Regions from separate parts of the Halomonas qaidamensis genome, predicted to be linked through region 1. Evidence: predicted binding sites of a transcription regulator. Region 1 holds the regulator's gene; the other holds the start of a gene.
The links. Region 1 encodes LexA, which represses DNA repair genes until DNA is damaged. Its sites were predicted from a motif close to TACTGTNTANNTANACAGTA; they were not measured.
Positions count from the first base shown of each region.

Region 2: K1Y77_RS03600 (LexA family protein) is a predicted target of LexA. The motif match lies at 2,477-2,496, and genes of this name have one in related genera.

Region 1 covers NZ_CP080627.1:1,599,367-1,607,154, forward strand. Annotated here, with positions in the region: gene moaC (cyclic pyranopterin monophosphate synthase MoaC) at 1-453, shown strand, start outside; gene moaE (molybdopterin synthase catalytic subunit MoaE) at 458-934, shown strand; gene K1Y77_RS07460 (ribonuclease J) at 1,016-2,617, opposite strand; gene purU (formyltetrahydrofolate deformylase) at 2,894-3,748, shown strand; gene K1Y77_RS07470 (energy-coupling factor ABC transporter permease) at 3,767-4,438, shown strand; gene lexA (transcriptional repressor LexA) at 4,496-5,176, opposite strand; gene K1Y77_RS07480 (TetR/AcrR family transcriptional regulator) at 5,504-6,181, shown strand; gene K1Y77_RS07485 (L,D-transpeptidase) at 6,159-6,686, shown strand; gene nagZ (beta-N-acetylhexosaminidase) at 6,762-7,772, shown strand.
Region 2 covers NZ_CP080627.1:761,283-769,070, reverse strand. Annotated here, with positions in the region: gene ccmD (heme exporter protein CcmD) at 1-213, opposite strand, end outside; gene K1Y77_RS03615 (heme ABC transporter permease) at 213-953, opposite strand; gene ccmB (heme exporter protein CcmB) at 968-1,666, opposite strand; gene ccmA (cytochrome c biogenesis heme-transporting ATPase CcmA) at 1,717-2,337, opposite strand; gene K1Y77_RS03600 (LexA family protein) at 2,595-2,993, shown strand; gene K1Y77_RS03595 (IMPACT family protein) at 3,025-3,648, shown strand; gene K1Y77_RS03590 (sodium ion-translocating decarboxylase subunit beta) at 3,767-5,089, opposite strand; gene oadA (sodium-extruding oxaloacetate decarboxylase subunit alpha) at 5,102-6,907, opposite strand; gene K1Y77_RS03580 (OadG family protein) at 7,001-7,258, opposite strand; gene K1Y77_RS03575 (tRNA dihydrouridine synthase) at 7,386-7,788, shown strand, end outside.

The sequences.
Region 1 (7,788 bases):
CTAACAGCCGTGTCGGTGGCGTGTCTGACACTTTATGATATGTGTAAAGCGGTAGACAAAGATATGCGCATTGAGGCCATTCAGCTGGAAAGTAAGCGAGGGGGAGTCCGCGGAGACTACCAGCGTGGTGCGCCAGAGCCTATTGTGACCGGCGGTAGTTTGGCTGGAGAGGTCAGCTTGGGTGAGCGCTGTTCATCGCCTTGTGTACGGGTGAAATTCCTTGCTGAATTACGTGAAAGGGTGGAAGAAAGTGATCTTTCTATAGGGCTTGATCAACTGCCAAGTCGAGATGTGGCTGGATTGAAAGCGGCATTAAGCGCTAGGGATTCGCGCTTTAACGTGCTCTCTGAGCAACGCACGCTATGCGCTATTAACCAAGTAATGGCAAACGATAGTGCACGACTTACTGATGAGGATGAAGTTGCCTTCTTTCCTCCAGTGACGGGGGGGTAAGTCCATGACTGACATCGCAGAGACTGAGTTGGATATTGCCGTTAGGGTTCAAGAAGCGCCGTTTGAAATGGATGATGGCTATGAAAGTACGCTTCGCCAGCGTACCGATATTGGTGCTATTGTCACCTTCACTGGGTTTGTGCGTGATTTTAATGAAACCCCAGATGTCATTAGGCTTACCCTAGAGCACTATCCTGGGATGACTGAGCGCACATTAACGCAGATTGGTGAACAGGCTTATCAGCGCTGGGCGTTGCAGGCCATACGGATTATTCACCGTATTGGTGATTTGGCCCCGGGAGACCCTATTGTACGTGTCCTGGTGGCTAGCGCTCATCGCCGTGATGCTTTCCAAGCTTGTGACTTTATTATGGATTTTTTAAAAACCCAGGCGCCATTTTGGAAGAAAGAGCACTCCCGCGATGGTGCTTACTGGGTAAAAGAGCGCCACACCGATCAGCAGGCGGCAGAGCGTTGGTAGTTAAGGATAACAAGCCAGGGATGGCGGGCTAAGGATATTAGTTTTGATCGCTAGTACCGCCGTGACCGTTAGTTTCGCCGTCTAAAACGTACTGCCAAGCGCTTCTGACGAGGGCATTTCGGTTGCCATTATCTGCAAGTGCACGTCTGGCATGTGTTGGAGGTGATTGGCTAACCAGTGAATTAATCTTGGCTGTAGCGCTTGGCGTAAATCAGCCAAGGTGGCCGCTTCTATCTCTTCCAGCTGGTCATCTAGCCATTCGCTGAAACTGTCTTCGTCAAGTGGGCTGGTCGCGCTAGCATCCAGCATTAAACGGCCAATCCGGCACCAGCCAGTGTCGGTAGCCGTAACGGGAAGCGCCAAAAACAGGCTGCCGCGTCGTGTCGAGTGAGAACCTGTCTCAAGCCCTGGATGAGGCACAACGCTATTTTGGTTCACGATACAGGGAGGCTGTGGGTGGCGAGCTTCGCAACGTAACCCTAGATTGTCGAACGCCAGCATGTCGCCATTTACCGGAGCGAGCGGAGCGTTAATGCCGAGGCTGGCGGCAATTTCCTGATGGGCGGCCTGGTGACGAGCTTCACCGTGAACTGGCAGCAATGTTTTTGGGCGAACCCATTGATACAGTTTTCTTAGCTCATCTTCAGCAGGATGCCCGGTAGCATGTAGTTCTGGATGGTTCATTTCATCGAAAATTACTACCCCAAGCTGCGCTAGACGTTTTTTAAGCTGTTCAATAGGGCGCTCGTTACCAGGTATAGCTTTGGCAGAAAAAATAATACTATCGCCAGGCTCCAGATCAACAAACGGATGCCTGCGCTGTGCTAAACGCTGTAGCGCGGCACGCGGTTCGCCTTGGCTGCCTGTGGCAATAATCACAACTTCTTCTGGCGGCAGATAGCCTAGATCATGGGGCGGCACTAACGGCGGAAAGTCGTCTAGATACCCCAGCCCTCTTGCCACACTCACCATACGCTCCATTGAGCGACCCATAAGACTGACCCGTCGGCCGCATTGTTGCGCAGCCAACCCAATGGCTAATACACGGGCGAGGTTGCTCGCAAAACATGATACAACGACGCGGCCTGTGCACTGTCTTAAAGTATGGGCAAGTGCCTTTGCTACGTCTCCTTCACTGCCAGAATGACCGGGCATCGGGGCATTGGTGGAATCGCCTACGACCAAATCAATAGGTGCGAGTGCACGAAATTGAGCAGCGTCAATGGGCATGCCGATTAACGGGTTAGGATCTAATTTCCAGTCTCCTGTGTGCAGTACGCGATAGTCACCTGCCTGCATTAGAATTGAGCAGCTTTCAGGAATTGAGTGGGTGACCGAAAGGTAACGCAGCGTAAAAGGGCCAAGTTCCATGGCATCGCCCGGCTCCACAACCTGAATGGCAGCGCTGCTAAGCTGGTGCTCTGCGAACTTGTGACGCAGCAACCCCGCTGCTAGCGGTGTTGCAAAAATAGGGCAGTTCCACTTAGGCCAAAGCCATGCCACAGCGCCAATATGATCTTCATGGCCGTGAGTAATGTAGAGAGCCTTAGGGGTAATGCTTAACGCTGCTAGTGTCTCTGTATTGGGCACCTGCAATGGGGAGTTAGGTAGATCTTGACGAATCATCATGCCGCAGTCGACGGCGATCCACGTATCGTCGTATCCATACAGCGTAAGATTCATTCCAATTTCACCACACCCACCTAGCGGCAGTAAGTGCAGCGGTGGGCGACGGCGGGGACGAAGTTGAACGCGTGGTGGATGCATCAGTAATGAAAAGCCTAAAAAGTAAGACCTTAACTATACGGGAAGGCAGGGGCGGGTAACAATCATCACGGCACTCAGCTGCGGTGCTTCCTTGCTATGCATAAGGTACACTATTTCACTTATATACAGTTTTCCTACTGATGGTAGGGGCTTGTCGAACGTGCCGTTAAAATATGTCAAGAGTGTTTATTTATGTCTCATTATTACCGTTTGGTGGTCTCTTGCCCTGATCAAGTGGGCATTGTGGCGCGTGTCTCAAGCTTTATTGCTCAGCAAGGTGGTTCTATTACTGAGGCAAGCCAGCACTCTGATCTTGAGACTGGTCGCTTTTTTATGCGTTATGAAATTCTGGCAGATTCGCTAGGTATGTCAGCAGAGGCGCTGCGTAGTGCGTTTGAGCCAGTGGCAGAGGCCTTTCACATGCAGTGGTCGCTGGTTGATACTCAAAAACGCAGGCGTGTGGTGTTAATGGTGTCGCGTGAGTCTCACTGCCTAGTTGATTTACTGTACCGTTGGCAGGCTGGTGAACTTGACTGTGATATCGTTGGGGTAATTTCAAACCACGAGGATATGCGATCTCTTACTGAATGGTATGGCATTCCATACCATCATGTGCCCGTTGATCCTGATAACAAGCAGGCTGCTTTCGAGCAAGTTCAAGCGCAGATTGATAGTGCCCGGGCTGACTGTGTGGTGCTGGCGCGTTATATGCAGATTTTGCCGCCTTCTCTCTGCTCACGATACGCAGGTCGAGTGATTAATATTCACCACAGTTTTTTACCCTCTTTTGCCGGTGCTAAGCCCTATCATCAAGCTTATCAGCGAGGAGTTAAGCTGATTGGGGCCACCTGTCACTATGTTACCGAAGAGTTGGATGCTGGGCCGATTATTGAGCAGGATATTCATCGGGTAAGTCACTGTCATACGCCAACAGATCTCGTGCGTTTTGGGCGCGATGTTGAAAAAGCCGTGTTGGCTCGCGGTTTGCGGTGGCACTTAGAAGATCGAGTGCTCATCCATGGTAATAAAACGGTGGTTTTTAGTTAATTACGAATAGGGACTGCCATGTCGTTTGCGCAGAGTGTTTTAGCCCCCTGGGCGTTGATATTGACTTGGTTGCTATCGCTTAGCATGCTTGTATGGATGCTGTGGCTTCGACCATGGCAGGCTCTGTTTGACGATGTGGCACTTCAGCACCGCTGGCTAGCAGCAACGGTAACGGTGGTGTTGATGTGGCAGCTGCGTGCTCAAGCGGTCGACTGGCTAACGTTACACTTAGTATTTACCGTCTTAATGACGCTGGTCTTCAAAATGCCGCTTGCGCTAATTAGCAATATACTGATTAACGTTGCGATGTGCGCTATTGGCCGCAACGAGTGGGCATTACTTGGGGCCAACGTGTTGGTAACCGGTATTGTCCCTGCAGTTATTACCGGGCTGGTATGGCGATTAGTTGATCGACGGTTGCCGGATAACCTAATGGTGTTTCTATTTGCATGTGGCTTCTTTGGCGCTGCGCTAGCGACATTGGGTGGCGGTTTATCAGCGGTATTGTTAATAGTCGTTGCAGGTACTGATCCCGAGGCGATTTATTTAGCTCAAGAGTATGCGCGCTTTCTACCACTACTCATGCCCTCGGAAGCCTTCATTACTGGCATGCTGTTGAGCATTTTGCTGGTGTACCACCCGGGTTGGGTAGCGACCTTTAATGACCACCGCTATATAGATTCTCAATGATACTCCAGTAATGCTGAGGCATCCTCTATCGATTGCCTCAGCATTATTTACACTTTCTTATCCAAGCGCTTGGCCATTGCCGCCACGGATGACACCGACACCGACCCCTTCAATATCTAGCTGCTGCGTACGCAGATCAATTTCAATTGGTGCGAAATCATTATTTTCTGCCATCAACGTCACTGTATGCCCTTGACGTTTAAAACGCTTAACGGTCACTTCATCTTCCAGCCTTGCTACCACAATCTGGCCATCACGAACGCGATCAGTCCGATGCACAGCAAGCAGATCACCTTCTAATATGCCGATATCTTTCATGGATAAACCACGCACCCTAAGTAGGTAGTCTGCTTTAGGGGTGAAATATTCAGCCGGTAGCGGACAATAACGATCAATATGTTCAGCCGCTAAAATTGGGCTTCCTGCGGCAACTTCTCCAATAACGGGCAGGCCGTTATGTGGTAGTGGCTCTGCCTGCGCAGGGAGTGTTGTGGCAGGAACATCGCTTATCTCTTGGGGTTCTTGATTAGGTAAGCGTATCCCTCGCGAGGTATTGCGAATAATGCGAATGGCACCTTTGCGCTCAAGTGCTCTCAGATGCTCTTCGGCCGCGTTAGGTGAGCGGAATCCCAGTGCTTTTGCAATTTCCGCTCGGGTAGGTGGATAGCCAAATTCACCCATTGTTTTAACAATAAAATCAAAAACATGTTGCTGGCGCGCGGTAAGTGGGCGTGACATAACAACCTCCAAAAATTGGACAAGACAGTAACTACCTGTCGGCTTAAACAGTATGTGGTTAAGTATACAGTATGTTGCTCTGTCCAGTACATGGTAGAGCGCCCTACAGTGGCGCTATCGGTGGCCTCTTATTGGTAAGGAGATCTATACGAATGAGCGTGGTGTTATCTCAGTAGCGTATCAATTGTAGTGTTCGGCAGGCGTTTGAATATGCGCTTAAAGCGTCCGTTAGCGTTGAACAAAAAGCCAACGATAAGTGATTGAGCCAGCTTACGTTATGGCATAGTATTTAACGATGTTTTAAACACTCGTTTTCTGGAGGGCGCTATGGCGCAATCTGATACGGTAACGCGTATCCTTGATACTGCAGAGGTACTATTTGCTGAGCGCGGGTTTGCTGAAACGTCGCTGCGCAATATTACCAGCAAAGCGCGGGTCAATTTGGCTGCTGTTAACTACCACTTTGGCTCTAAGAAAGCACTTATCCAAGCGGTGTTTGCACGTTATTTAGATCCGTTTTCTGAGCGCTTTCATACTGCGCTTGATGAGCTTGAAGCGCACTATCACGGTGATGTAATACCCCTTGAAGTATTGTTGGAAACAATGGCGAGCACGGTGCTGACGGTACCTGCCGAGCGTAATAGTCTGAAGGTCTTTATGCGTCTCTTAGGGTTGGCGTATAGTCAGGCACAGGGCCATTTGCGACGTTACATTCAGCAGCAGTATGGCGATGTCTTTACCCGCTTTACAGAACTTGTGCGTCAAGCAACGCCTGATTTGCCTGATGCTGAACGTTTCTGGCGGCTGCATTTTATGCTTGGTACCGTGATCTTTACGCTGTCTGGGCTAGATGCACTGCGAGACATTGCCGCCAAGGATTATAATGAGCAAGTAACGGTAAGAGATTTGGTGAGACGCTTACGCCCAGTGGTGGTTGCCGCTATGAATGCGCCGCTGCCACCTGCCGCTGACGAAGGACATTATGCGAACGCCCACGCTAGCTGAGCTGCCGCCATTGGATGAAGGGTGGATAGAAATTAATATCCAGCAACAGCAATTGTGCTATTGGATAGGGCGCACGCCGCAATATACGTGCGCTGTATCAACGGGTGAAAAAGGCGTCGGGCAGCAGGAGGGAAGTGGTCAAACGCCTCGTGGGTGGCACTATATCCGTGCGTCAGTTGGTGACGGTCTACCTGACAATGCGGTTTTTCGTGGGCGTCGATGGACGGGAGAGGTATTTTCGGCAGCACTCGCGGAGAAATTTCCTCATCGTGATTGGATATTAACGCGTATTTTGTGGCTTTGTGGTTTAGAACTGGGGCTTAACCGAGGCGGTAGTGTTGACTCTCAGCGTCGCTATATCTATTTGCATGGCACGCCACCCGACCAACCAATGGGTATCGCTGCGTCACATGGCTGCATCCGGCTGCGTAATAGTGATCTGCTTTTTCTATTTAAGCACGCCCGACCTGGTACACCTGTCTGGCTTCATGATGGTCAAGCCTAGTCGATTCATTACTGATTTTTTGACACACGATGCTGATCAACTAAAATCAGTCACCCTTTTGTTGGATCCATCACAATGACTCACTCTTTAGGCCCGGTCATGCTCGACCTAGAAGGGCCACGATTAACGCAAGCTGAAAAACATCTTTTGATGGACCCTGCAGTGGGTGGTGTCATTCTATTTGCTAGAAATGTCGAAAATGCTTACCAGGTCCGAAAGCTTTGCAGTGATATTCGTCGCGTCCGCAGCGAGCTTTTGCTTGGCATTGATCAAGAAGGTGGCCGGGTTCAACGTATCAAAGAAGGTGTTACTCATCTTCCTGCTATGTCGCGTATTGGTGAACAATTTGTTGATGATCCAACGACAGGACTCACGTTAGCTAAAGATACTGGCTGGCTACTGGGTATGGAAATGGCTGCTTGTGGTCTTGATATTAGTTTTGCGCCTGTCTTAGATGTTGAAAGTGGCATATCCACTGTTATTGGGAATCGCAGCTTCAGCACTGACCCTGCCCATGTCGCGCTTTTGGGGCAGAGTTTTATTAATGGCTTGCATGAAGCAGGTATGGCTGCGGTAGGGAAACACTTTCCTGGTCACGGGGGTGTTGCCGCTGATTCTCATGTAGCGTTACCGGTAGATGATCGCCCCCTGTCAGTGATTAAACAGCATGACCTTGTCCCGTTTAGTCAGCTGGCGGCACAGCTTGATGGCGTTATGCCTGCCCATGTTATTTACAGCGCATTTGATTCCCGTCCGGCTGGTTTTTCGCCTAATTGGCTGGGTATGTTAAGAGAGTCCCTAGGATTTAAGGGCTGTATTTTTTCCGATGATTTAAGCATGGCAGGTGCCCATGAGGCTGGTGATCCAAAGGCGCGCGCTAGCGCTGCGCTAGCCGCAGGCTGCGATATGTTGCTGGTCTGTAATGATCGCTCAGCTGCGTTAGAAATTGTTGAATCATGTCAAGGAATGCAAAGTAAACGACCCACCAAGCTACGCTATGGACGGGCCCGGCCAGATTTAGATGCACTAACTGCATTAGGTCGTTGGCGCCGCACCCACGCTAAATTAGAGGCGTTGGCTACCTAGTTACCTACCCTTTCTA
Region 2 (7,788 bases), 840 kb from region 1:
CTGGGAGTGAGTGTCGGTGTTTCCTTGCTCAGCCTTAAGATGGGCGTTTTCGCGCCGTACACGGCGTTTTACCCCTTTTAAGAGTTGGCTACGCTCTTGGCGCGCATGCCAAACTATCACCAGCATTAACAACGCAGTAATGCCCCAGGCGGACCACACATAAGGCCCGTGGCCGCCCATGGCAAAAAATTCATTGAGTGAGGAAAAAGCCATTATTTCACCTCCTCTACTAACGCTTGCACCCAGCGCTTATTGGTCTCTCTACGCAGTATTTCGTTACGGGTACGCATGAGGGTCAACGCAATAAAAAAGCAATAGAAACCCAGTACCATGATGAGCAAGGGTGCCCACATTTCCATAGGCATTGCTGAGCGTCCGGTAATCGTGAACGTTGCTGGCTGGTGCAGGGTGTACCACCAGTCAACTGAATATTTAATAATCGGAATATTAATCACCCCGACCATTGCCAATACTGAAGCTGCCCGTGAACCGCTATCTCGACTGTTAAAAGCACCGCGAAGTGCGATCACCCCTAAATACAAAAACAGTAAAATTAGCATGGATGTTAAGCGGGCATCCCACATCCACCACGTGCCCCAAGTCGGCACTCCCCACACAGCACCTGAAAAAAGTGACACAAATGTCATCGCTGCCCCCAAGGGCGCCATGACGGTAGCGGCCATATCGGCTACTTTGATTTTCCAGACCATGAACACCAGCCCAGAGATTGCCATTGAGACAAAAATAGACTGGGCTAAGAACGCGGCTGGAACGTGCACATAAATAATCCGAAAGCTATTGCCCTGCTGGTAATCTGCAGGAGCGAATACTAACCCCCAAACGGTTCCCACCACCAACAGGAGCAACGCTGCTGCCCAGAACCAGGGCTGTAGCTTGGCGCTAATCGAGTAGAACCACTTGGGTGATCTCAGTTTATTAATAAAGGCCCACATGGTGTTTTCGTCCTTTAACCGTTGATACTGATGCGTAGCGAGGCGGCAATAGCCCAAGGTGCTAGCATTAACGAAATCGCTAAAAGTGCGCCTAAAATAGCAAGATGGGCCGCTAGACCATCACCTACAATAGCGGCCTGTACAGCACCTGCGCCAAAAATAAGCACCGGAATATAAAGCGGCAGTACCAACAGTGATAGCAGCACGCCGCCCCTAGCCAATCCCACCGTCAGTGCCGCGCCAATCGCACCAATCAAGCTGAGGCTTGCGGTACCCAATGCAAGCGATAGCGCCAAAACCACGTAGCTACCCGCAGGAAGGGCCAACATAATGCCTAAAACTGGTGCCATCAGTGCGAGAGGCAAACCGGTCAGCAACCAATGAACGGCAACTTTTGCAAGACTAAGGGCCGCTAGTGGCTGAGGGGCTAACAGTAGCTGCTCTAAACTGCCGTCGTCGTAATCGCTTCTGAACAGACTATCCAGAGACAGCAGGGCTGCCAGCAGCGCCGCGACCCACAGCAATCCAGGTGCTATTTCTGCCAATAGCTGAGGATCAGGTGAAATACCGATCGGAAACAGCGTAATCACTAACGCAAAGAACACCAACGGATTAAGCACTTCACCACGGCGGCGAAGTAAAAGTGTTAAGTCACGCTTAAAGGTAGCTCTAATAGCCACCATTAGACCGCCGGCTGGTGCATGCATCGTCATATCTGGGATGCCTGTCGTAGCGTGTAAGCTGGACAACACTGTCTCCTTTTTTATCCCAGTTGAATGCGTCTAAGCACGGATGATGCGGTTAACTCATGATGCGTCGTCACTAATACACAGCCTCCCGCCTGGGCGTGGGCAACCAGCTGAGCTTCAAGCGCTGCCACTCCATGGCGATCAATTGCTGTAAAAGGTTCATCTAGCACCCAGAGCGCACGCTTCGTTAGCGTTAATCTTGCCAACGCGACACGCCGTTGTTGTCCGGCAGATAACTGTCCGGCTGGCACATCTTCAAAACCAGCTAACCCAACGTCAGCTAATGCTTTTTCGCGCTGAGTCTCACTGCCATTATCGCCACTAAGCGCCTGGTACCAGGCCAAGTTTTCTAGCGGAGAAAGGCCCGCTTTTACGCCCGGTGCGTGTCCTAAATAGAGTAGATTGGCGAGAAAATGTTCACGCACCTCGCGCATTGAAGCGCCATTCCAATAAATCTCGCCATGGTAGTCGCTTAACTGGCCTGAAAGAATTTTCAATAATGTGGTTTTACCGCTCCCATTCGGGCCTTCGATACGAACAATTTCACCACTTTTAATATCAAGATCTAGCCCCTCAAAAAGCCAGCGATCATCACGCTCACAGGCTAGCTGTCGGGCTTGCAGGCAGAGGCTCAAGGATATCTCCAAGCACAGTAATTTTGGGTCGAACTCTACACGGAAAGACCACTTCTCGCCAGTCAGTCTCTGCGGCCTGGGGTCGCAGCGCATCACCAATAGCGCTTACTTAAAAACAGTAGAGAATGCAGACCACTAGCACTGTATGCAAAAACAGGCGTATACTCTAGCCACTGTATGGAAAAACACCATTCAAACAAACAGCCATCTGCTCAGTTATACGCTTAGGGAGCGGGCGCTGCATTGGAGAGAACAGCATGACGATGTCAATGCCAACACCCTCGAACACAACTCAACCATCGCTGTTTCAAAAAACGGCAAACGCGCCTAGCCAACCTTTTCCCACTCCCCGCACTACACGACGCAATACTTATGCACTTCGCGTGCAGGGCAACAGAATGCATAGCTATAATCTTTTTGATGGTGATATCGTTATTATTCGTTGTCATCAGCAAGGAAGCCACCAAGAAACCGCCATCGCGATAATTAATCAACAAGAAATTGTCTTAAAACAACTTTCTATTAGTCGCCTTGGCGTTCATTTATGGCCTGCAGATACAACTATTCCTGATGTCTTTCTACGTAACGGTGACATTCAAGCGCTAGGGATGGTGATGGGCGTGGAACGTCACACCAACCAATCTCAGCACCACTGATTCTTCGCCGCTATCTCCATAGGAGTAACGTTTGCGTTATCGGATCCCAGATTTAGCAGCCGGAACATGGCATACCGCCGAGATTGAAGTTGAAAAAAGTCGCTTTCTCACTTGGCTATGTCATGCACCCAATACGGCTGATTTTCATGCATTGCTGCAGGAGGCAAGAACTGCTCATCCCAATGCAAGTCATCACTGTACTGCCTTAATTGCCGGCCCTCCTGGCGAACAAACGCATATAGGTTTCTCTGATGATGGCGAGCCTGGTGGTACTGCGGGCAGGCCCATGTTTCAAGCCTTACAGGGTAGCCATATAGGCGAAATAGGCTGCGTCGTTATCCGCTATTTTGGCGGCACTAAATTAGGGACTGGTGGGCTTGCAAGGGCTTACGCACAGTCGGTTAACGCAGGGATTGAAACGTTACCCACACGCGAAGTTGTCGAACGAGATAATTATCAGCTTCGCATTAGTTTTGCTCACGAGGCAGTAGCGCGCGCCTGGTGTGACGAGCAAAAAGTTCCCGTTCAACAAGCAGAGTACGATAGCGTCGGTGTATGCCTCACGATTGGCTGGCCAAGGGATGAGAACCTCAATCTCGCAACGCTTGAAAACCGACTTAAAACTGCTCTCGATATTCAAAAAGTAACGCTGTAATAAAGCCCTTGATATACCCGACAAAAAAACGCGGCTTACGCGAGCAATTGCTCGGTAAGCCGCGTTTTAGTCACTAACCATCACGTAACAATAGCTGCGTAATGCCTGTTAGCGGGTCTTAGCCTAAATATTTAATCATCACACCCGCCGCAACAGCAGAACCGATAACACCTGCCACATTAGGCCCCATGGCGTGCATTAGCAGGAAGTTGTGTGGGTTAGACTCCAACCCAACCTTATTTGCCACTCGCGCAGCCATCGGAACTGCGGAGACACCCGCGGCACCAATCAGCGGGTTAATCGGCATTTTGCTAACTAGGTTCATTAGCTTCGCCATCAACACGCCTGCGGCGGTACCAATACCAAATGCAACAATACCGAGACCTAAGATCCCTAACGTTTCAAACGTTAAAAAGCTTTCGGCCATCAGCTTCGAGCCTACCGACAGCCCTAGGATAATGGTCACAATGTTGATCAGTGCGTTTTGTGCCGTATCCGATAAACGCTCAACCACACCACATTCGCGCATCAAATTACCAAAGCAGAACATCCCTAACAGTGGCGCTGCATCCGGCAAAAAGAGTGCGACCAAGATTAACAGCATCAGCGGGAAAACGATCTTTTCCAGCTTAGATACCGGACGCAGCTGCGTCATGGTGATTTGCCGCTCTTTCTGGGTGGTCAACAGGCGCATAATTGGCGGCTGAATCAGTGGCACAAGAGCCATGTAGGCATAGGCGGCTACGGCAATAGCGCCAAGCAGCTCAGGGGCTAACACACTCGACACGTAAATAGACGTTGGGCCATCTGCACCACCGATGATGCCAATTGCCGCCGCTTGATTCAGCGAGAAGTCCATCACTCCGATCGACGACAGTGCCACCGCACCAAACAATGTGGCAAAAATACCAAACTGAGCAGCTGCCCCCAAAAAGAGCGTACGCGGATTGGCTAATAATGGCCCAAAGTCGGTCATTGCCCCTACGCCCATAAAGATAATCAGCGGGGCAATGCCAGAGGCAATGGCTACGTTATAGAAGCTGTAAAGCATGCCATCGCCATAACCAACATTCATGGCGATATCTTTTGCTGCACGCAACTGATCCGGAGCGGCAGCATCGTGGGCAATTGTTTTCAGCGATTCCCGCCAGGCTTCCACACTGCTCAATGGATCAAGAGTGGCGCCTAACACAGAGGCCATTTGTTGCAGCACTGCTGGCTTAGCCACCTCAATCGCCTGATCGAGCGCTGAAATTGCCAAGCCAGCCTCAGGAATATTGGCAAGAATGCCACCAAACCCAATTGGCACCAGTAGCAGCGGTTCAAACTTCTTATAAATAGCCAAATAGAGCAGACCAAGCCCCACGAAAATCATAACGGCTTGGCCAAACTCAAGGTTATAAAGCCCTGAGCCTTCCCATAAGGTGATTAACTTATCCATTGCCGAATGCCCTTAAAGCTCGATCAGCGAATCACCGACGGCGACACTGTCACCCTCGCTGACGTTAACTTTCGATACGGTACCGGCACTGCTGGCGCGCACTTCGGTTTCCATTTTCATGGCTTCCAAAATAATCACCACATCGCCTTCCGCCACTTGGTCACCAGGACGCACGTTGACTTTGAAGATATTGCCAGCGAGCGGTGCATCGATGCTTTCGCCACTTGCCACAGGCTCTGCTTCTTTAGAGGGCGTAGCGACTTGCTCTTGGACATCGCCTATTTCGCCACCCTCAGACACCTCTACAACGAACGCTTTGCCATTAAGCTTAACGGTGTAGGTTTCCGGCCCACTCGACACTACTGGCGTTTTGCTTTCGGCTTTTGCTGGCACATTAGCGCTTTTCGATTCAGCTGCCTGAGGAACAGGCTCGAAAGCATCAGGGTTGTCACGATTCTTAAGGAATTTCAGACCAATTTGTGGGAACAATGCGTACGTCAATACGTCGTCTATTTCCTGCTCGCCGCTAGCAATACGAATGCTGTCTGCACTGGCCTTCTCCTTAAGCTCAGCAGCTAGTCGATCCATTTCTGGCGACAAGTTATCTGCAGGACGGCAGGTGATCGGCTCGCCGCCTTCAAGCACACGTTTTTGCAGCTCAGCATTAAACGGCGCGGGCGCGGAGCCATACTCACCTTTTAATAGTGCCTGCACTTCTTTGGAGATCGACTTGTAACGCTCGCCCATCATCACATTCATTACCGCTTGGGTACCGACAATCTGTGAAGTTGGCGTTACCAGCGGGATAAATCCAAGGTCTTCACGCACACGGGGAATTTCACTCAATACATCATCAAGCTTATCGCCAGCGCCCTGCTCCTTAAGCTGGCCTTCCATGTTGGTAAGCATGCCGCCTGGCACCTGGGCAATCAGAATGCGAGAGTCGATACCGCGCAGCGAGCCCTCGAATGCTGCGTACTTTTTGCGCACTTCGCGGAAATAGCTGGCGATGTCTTCCAATAATTCCAAGTCAAGCCCGGTATCGCGATCAGTATCTTTAAGCATGGCGACCACAGACTCTGTCGGGCTGTGGCCATATGTCATGGACATAGAAGAGATAGCCGTATCGACGTTATCAATACCTGCTTCTACTGCCTTCAAAATGGTCGACGTGGATAGGCCAGTGGTAGCGTGACAGTGCAAATGCACAGGAATCGACAGTTCTTTTTTCAAACGCGTTACAAGATCATAGGCAACGTACGGCGTTAATAGCCCCGCCATATCCTTGATAGCCAGTGAATCTGCGCCCATTGCAGCAATGGTTTTAGCGAGCTCTACCCAGCTATCCAGGGTATGTACCGGGCTAACCGTATAGGAGATAGTGCCTTGTGCATGTCCACCTACTTGGCGAACCGCTTTAATAGCACGCTCAAGATTGCGCGGGTCATTCATCGCGTCAAACACGCGGAACACATCAACCCCGTTAGTCTTGGCGCGCTCTACAAATTTATCAACCACGTCATCAGCATAGTGGCGATAGCCCAATAAGTTTTGGCCGCGCAACAACATTGCTTGAGGGGTATTCGGCATAGCTTCTTTTAATGCCCGAATACGTTCCCAAGGGTCTTCACCCAAATAGCGAATGCATGAATCAAACGTTGCTCCACCCCAGGTCTCTAATGACCAGTAGCCAACGTTGTCGAGTTTTTCGGCAATCGGCAGCATGTCATCAAGACGCAAACGAGTAGCAAACAGCGATTGGTGGGCATCGCGAAGGACAACATCAGTGATTCCCAGAGGACGTTTGGTTTCATTCATGGTCGTGGCTCACAGTTTTTACGTTATGGATTTGTAGTAAATTTAACAAAATAATAGTTAGCTAAGCGGTAGGATAGCTACAAAAGTTGGGGCTTATTTACGGCGTGAAGAACGATAACGATGCACCGCAGCACTAATCACTGCCATCACTTCATCATTCTGACCATTCTGTGCAGAAGATTTTACGCTACCTCTACCGCTTGGTGCCGCAACAGGAGCAGGCTGAAAACGGCCAATCAGTTTTGACATCAGCGTAACGCTAATTACCAAAACCGTAAGAAAAACAAAAACAAACCCCATCCCTAACCCCATAAGAGCTAGCCCTTCTTGGAGCAATTCTGACTCTTGCATACCGCATTCCCCTTGTTTCAAATGCTTATCGGCACACCAATGGCCTCTAAAGGCGCTTGGCGCAGTGAGGCTAATACACTAACCTGCCACATCCAAGATAGATTGCAATCGCGCCATAGTGGAAGTCATGGTTGTTAATTTACTACATAAAGGCAAGATAGGCCTAGCGCCTATGGAAGGCGTCATCGACGCCCTAACGCGTGATCTGCTGACTCAACAGTCAGGTTTTGATTGGGCAGTGACTGAATTTGTCCGGGTGGTTGATGCACGCCTCCCTCCCCGCGTGTTTTATAAACACTGCCCAGAACTGACAGCAGACCGCGTCGCAACACCTAGCGGCGTTCCCGTGCATTTACAGCTTTTAGGGTCTGACCCCGCAGCGCTTGCCAGCAATGCGCAGCAAGCGCTATCGCTGGGAGCCATTAGCGTTGACTTAAACTTTGGCTGCCCTGCCAAATTGGTCAACCGCCATGATGGTGGTGCCTCACTGCTACGCCGGCCAGAGCGCGTCTATGCCGCCGTTAAGGCAG